Linked DNA regions of Granulimonas faecalis. The protein of the gene in region 1 binds, or shares a complex with, the protein of each later gene. Links are inferred from orthologs where the notes say so. Each region holds a gene or a part of one and is shown in the gene's direction. Other genes may lie near its edges.

Evidence for each region. Proteins that work in one complex are often made in the same cells at the same time.
Region 2: the proteins of ptsP (region 1) and OR600_RS01155 are in contact, whole or in part, in an NMR structure (PDB 2MP0), measured with the Escherichia coli proteins. The link is inferred for Granulimonas faecalis from one-to-one orthologs.

Annotation. Positions count from the first base shown.
Region 1 is NZ_BQKC01000001.1:797,570-800,436, forward strand. It holds ptsP (phosphoenolpyruvate--protein phosphotransferase), read left to right. Parts: upstream 1-515; coding sequence 516-2,219; downstream 2,220-2,867. Other genes in the region: OR600_RS03620 (HPr family phosphocarrier protein), read left to right, coding at 116-379; OR600_RS03630 (YveK family protein), read left to right, coding at 2,682-2,867. UniProt on the Escherichia coli protein: General (non sugar-specific) component of the phosphoenolpyruvate-dependent sugar phosphotransferase system (sugar PTS).
Region 2 is NZ_BQKC01000001.1:248,595-251,388, forward strand. It holds OR600_RS01155 (PTS sugar transporter subunit IIA), read left to right. Parts: upstream 1-1,042; coding sequence 1,043-1,546; downstream 1,547-2,794. Other genes in the region: OR600_RS01150 (hypothetical protein), read left to right, coding at 668-994; OR600_RS01160 (DUF6485 family protein), read right to left, coding at 1,608-1,823; OR600_RS01165 (DEAD/DEAH box helicase), read right to left, coding at 2,116-2,794. UniProt on the Escherichia coli protein: The phosphoenolpyruvate-dependent sugar phosphotransferase system (sugar PTS), a major carbohydrate active transport system, catalyzes the phosphorylation of incoming sugar substrates concomitantly with their translocation across the cell membrane.

The DNA of each region.
Region 1 (2,867 bases):
CGCAGACAGTTTTAAGCTCGCTGGTACAATCAACTCGGTAAAACGGGGAGGGGTGCCCCTTCCTGGAGCCCTCAAAGGGGCAGGTAAGCAAGCCTTTATTAAAAGGAGAAGGAACATGGTTTCTCAGACCGTCACCATCATCAACCCCACCGGCCTCCACATGCGCCCCGCCGGCCTCTTCGCCTCCACCATGGGCAAGTTCAGCTCCAACGTCACCATCAAGGGCAACGGCAAGGAGATCAACGGCAAGTCGCCCATGGCCATCATGGCCGGCGGCCTCGGTGCCGGCACCGAGATCGAGATCGTGTGCGAGGGATCCGACGAGGCCGACGCCCTCAAGGCCGCCGTGGAGCTCGTGGAGAGCGGCCTCGGCGAGTAGCTCTTAAGGCCCCTCGGGCTTCCAAGAGCCCATAGCCCTGTTTCACCTCGGGGGGCGCGACCGCTTGGACCCAAGCGCCGCGCCCCCTTTTTCATCCGAGAGAGAGCCGCCCCGGGGCGGCGAGAAGGAGGAACCAATGTTCCAGGGAGTCAACGGCTCCGACGGCATCGGTATCGGCCAGGCCCAGGTGGCCGTTGAGCCGGACCTCAGCTACACCCCCACGGCCCATAACGACCCCGCCGCCGAGCGCGAGCGCTACAACGGCGCCCTCGAGGCCTTCTGCGACCGCACCCAGGCCCAGGCCGACCGCATGGCGGTCACGGTGGGCGAGGAGGAGTCGCAGATCATGATCGGCCACATCAACATGGCCCGCGACCCGTTCATGATCGACGAGATCAACAACCGCATCAACACCGGCATGAGCGCCGAGCAGGCCGTGGACGAGGTCTGCGACATGTTCTACGGCATGTTCGCCGGCATGGACGACCCCATGATGCGCGAGCGCGCCGCCGACGTGCAGGACATCCGCGTGGGCCTTCTGGCTAACCTGCTGGGCAAGGAGGTCGTGGACCTCTCCGTGCTGCCTGCCGGCTCCATCGTCGTGGTGCACGACCTCACCCCGTCCATGACGGCGGACATCGACAAGGAGAACGTGGCCGGCATCGTCACCGAGACCGGCGGCCGCACCTCCCACTCCGCCATCATCGCCCGCGCCTTGGAGATTCCCGCGGTCCTCTCCGTGCCCAACGCCTGCACCATCTGCCGCAACGGCGACACCGTGGTGGTGGACGGCACCAAGGGCGAGGTCTTCGTGAACCCGGACGAGGAGGCCCTCGAGGGCTTCCGCGCCGAGGCTGCCAAGGCCGCCGAGGCCAAGGCCGCCCTCAACGCCTACCGTGGCAAGCCCACCGAGACCGCCGACGGCGACCGCGTGCTGCTCGTGGCCAACATCGGCAACCCCGACGACGCCACCGGCGCCATCGAGCACGACGCCGAGGGCGTGGGCCTGTTCCGCTCCGAGTTCCTGTTCATGGACGCCAAGGAGCTCCCCAGCGAGGAGGACCAGTTCAAGGCCTACCAGAAGGTGGCCCTGAAGATGAAGGACCAGCCGGTCATCATCCGCACCCTCGACGTGGGCGGCGACAAGGAGATCCCGTACCTGGACCTCAAGAAGGAGGAGAACCCCTTCATGGGGTACCGTGCCGTCCGCTACTGCCTGTCCAACCCCGAGCAGTACAAGGTGCAGCTCCGGGCCCTCCTGCGCGCCAGCGCCTTCGGTGACATCAAGATCATGGTGCCCCTGGTGACCTGCCTCGAGGAGATTCGCTCGGTCAAGGAGCTCGTGGAGGAGTGCAAGAAGGAGCTCGACGCCGAGGGCGTGAAGTACAACCCCGACATCGAGGTCGGCACCATGATCGAGACCCCCGCGGCCTCCCTCATCGCCGACGACCTCGCCGCCGAGTGCGACTTCTTCTCCATCGGCACCAACGACCTCATCGGCTACACCATGTGCGCCGACCGCGGCAACGACGCCATCGCCTACCTCTACAGCGTCTACAACCCCGCGGTGCTCCGCTCCATCAAGCGCATCGTGGAGTGCGGCAACGAGGCCGGCATCATGGTGGGCATGTGCGGCGAGGCCGCGGCCGACCCGCTGCTGATCCCCATGCTCATCAGCTTTGGTCTGGGCGAGTACTCCGTGAGCGCCCCCTCCGTGCTCAAGACCCGCAAGACCATCTCCGAGTGGACCAAGGCCGAGGCCGACGCCCTGGCCGAGAAGGTCATGAGGCTCAAGACCGCCGAGGAGGTCAAGGACGCCCTGGCCGAGGCCGCCAAGTAGCCCCGAGCCCCTCATAACTGCCTGACAGGCGCATCGAAGGCCCCCGTCCCCACCAGGGACGGGGGCCTTTTTCTGTGCCGCAGCCACCTTGGCCCGGCAGCCCATTCCACCAAAACTGCCCTTTAATTGTAAGAAAACTTCCCACAAAACTACCCTCTAAAACCAGAGGGATATTATTGCAACGGTGAGCGTCCTAAAAGGATATGAAGGCTTTGCGCTGGCGCCACAGAACAATCAAGGTGCCTTGTTTACACCCAGACTCGGTACCTGATGTAAAACTGCAGGTAGAAATCCATACATTATATACCACGGACTTCAGACAGGAATACGAGAGGGGACCGGCCTCCTATCACCTCATCGGTCATAAACGCGATGGGGGGGGGTGCTATCATTGCCCCCAGCATGAATGGTTAGACACATTCACGCAAAGGTATCTGCACCCAAGGAAAGGACGAGGGGCCCATGACCCTCCTGGAACTGTTCGCACTCCTCAAGAAGCACCTGAGGCTGGTCATAGCGCTGCCGGTGGTGTGCGCGCTCGTGTGCGCGGTGGTGAGCTACGGCTTCCTGCCCAACACCTACACGGCCACCACCTCCATGTACGTGCTCGCCAAGACCGGCGACGGCACCTCCAACACCCTCAACAGC
Region 2 (2,794 bases), 550 kb from region 1 along the record:
CGTCCCCAACGACGGCGCCATCTCGAACTTCGACCCCACCGCCATGGTGGGGGTGCCCTGCGTCGTGGGTAGGAACGGCTACGAGAAGATCTGCCAGGGTCAGATCCCGCAGTTCCAGAAGGGCATGATGGAGCAGCAGGTCTCCGTGGAGAAGCCCGTGGTCCAGGCCTGGGCCGAGGGCAGCTACCAGAAGCTCTGGCAGGCCCTCACCCCCTCGGCCACCATCCCCTCGGCCAAGGTGGCCAAGGACGTCCCGGACGACCTCATCGAGGCCAACAAGGATTCTGGCCCGAGCTCTCGTAAGTTTATATAGTTCATAATCGTTTGGGCCGGCGGGGCGTTGCTCGCCTCGCCGGCTCCCGTGGCCGCCGTCGGCCCCAGAAAGGAGCCTCGCCCATGGCCAAGAAAAACCGCGCCCAGGCCGCCAGCCGCGGGACGCGCCTCGACCCCGAGCGCCGCGAGTCTCGGGAGCAGGCCGAAGGCGTCGCGGCTCCCGTGACGCGCGGCGCGTCTGGTCGGGAGGGGCTCCCGTCGCATGTTCCTCGTCGTGGAAGCGCTGCTCGTTGTGAGCCCCTTTGCCGGGATGGCCGTCTCGGGCTCGCTCAACTTCGATGCGGCCGGCATCGCCAGCCTGCAGGACCTTTTCGCCTGAAGCCCCGCCTTTGCGGTGAGCTTTCTTGCCGCCTGCATCCAACCGCTCGTGGCCTACCTGCTCCATCTGGCCCACAAGCATTACGCCGACGGCGGCGGAGGCTACACGGCGGCCAACCTCGTGGGGCTGCTCTGCGCTGAGATGCTCATGCAGAACGTGGCGGGGCTGGCCGGCATCGTCTTGCTCCTGTGGCGTGTTTGGAGACCTACGGCCAAAGAGCGCGCCCGCTGGCGCAAGGAGCGTCCGTGGGGCGCCAAGGCGGCCGAGGTGTCGGGCGCCATCGTGGTGGTTGTGCTCGCGGCCCTGTGCGCCTTTGCGAGCTGGCGCATCAACAACGGCTAGACAGTTTGAGGGCCGCCCTGCGTGGGAGGCTTGAGGAAGGAGAGGTTCATGGGACTGTTCGACCGCATGTTCAAGGGGGCCGGCAAGGCGCAGAAGGCGCCCGAGGGGCCCCGCGTCCTCTCGCCGGCCGACGGCGAGCTCGTGGCCATCGAGTCGGTGGCCGACCCGGTCTTCGCCGAGAAGACCATGGGCGACGGCGTGGCGATCGTGCCCGTGGGCGGCCCGCTCGCGGCGCCCGTGGACGGCACCCTCTCGGCGCTGTTCCCCACGGGGCACGCGTTCGGCGTGGAGGCCGGGGACCTCTCGGTCATGGTCCACGGCGGCATCGACACCGTGGACCTCGAGGGCGTGGGCTTTGAGGTCGCGGCCGCCCAGGGCGACGCCGTGACGGCCGGCCAGACCGTGGTGACCATGGACGCCGACGCCGTGCGCGCCGCCGGCTACGACCCCACCGTCATGGTGGTGGTCCTGGAGGCGCCCGCCGGCATGACCATGCGCAAGCGCGGGCCCGGCCCCGTGAAGGTTGGGGAGCCGGTGATCTGGTTCGAGTAGCGGGCGCGGTGGTCCAAGGGGCGTGGTTCGAGTTTGGACCGCGCCCCTTTTTTGGTGGATGTCAGCGGAGGTCCTTCTCCACCACGAGCTCGGCGAAGGCCCGGATGGAGTAGGACGGCTGGCCCTTGGCGGTGTCGACAAGGTTCCACAGACAGCTGGGAATCTCGTGCTCGGCAAGGTTCTTGGCGATGCAGGGAGCACAGCCCCGGTCGTGGTTTGACGGGTGATAAGGGCAGACCTGGTCGGTGCAGGTGCAGAAGGGGGAGAGCTGGTCCATAGGGGCTCCTCGGCAGGCTGGCGGCTGGGAAGTCCCTTCATTGTGCCATCCTGCGTCATTCTCCGGGGATAGGGCATGCCGCGGGGGCCTCTGGCATGGGTTTTGGGGCTTGTGCGGGGAGAAGCCCATGCCAGCTGGCCCTGCGGCATGGGTTTTAGTGGTGCCAAGCGGCGAGAACCCATGCCAAGGAGCGCTCTGGCACGGGCTTGCGTAGCACCGATAAGGAAAAACCCATGCCAGAGGCTTCCCTGGCATGGGTCGAGGGGGCACAAAGCGGGTTTGCTCGCAGCTCCTAGCGACGCCCGCTCTTGGAGCGGGTCTTTCCGCCCAGATCGCCGGGGCGGCGACCCTTCTTGCGGGCGGGTTTAGAGGGGCGCGGGCCGTTGTAGCTCTGCCAGCCTTGGCCGGATCCGCTCTCGCGCTGAGATGATCCGCTGCGCTTGCGAGAGCCGGGGCGCCCGTTGCCGCGGCTGCTGTCGCCGCGGCCCTGGCTGCCACGGCCCTTGGTCGAAGCTCCCTGGCGCTTGGCGTTGCTGCTGCGGTTGCCCCTCTCGCCAGGGGCCGTAGGGCTCTTGGCCGTGGCGTCTTTGGTCTTCTTGCCGGTTTCGCGCTCGCCGGCCTTTGCCTTGGGCTTGCCGTGGGAGGGCCGGGGGCCCTTGTCGCGCTTGGCCTGGCGCGCCACGGCCTTTGCGGCGGCGGCCTTCGTGCGGCTCTTGCGGTGCTTGCCGGAGGCGGGCAGGTTCCTCACCTTGGCCGGCACGCGGTCGGGGTCCAGCTCGGGCGGCGTGGTGCCCAGGTCCAGGCCCTTGGTGCGCTCGAAGGCGGGCACGGTGCGGCCCATGAGGGCCTCGGTGGCCAGCATGTCGTCCACGTCGTCGGGCGTCACGAAGGTGAGGGCCCAGCCAAACTCCCCGGCGCGGCCGGTGCGGCCGATGCGGTGGACGTAGTCCTCGGGGTCGCCGGGCACGTCG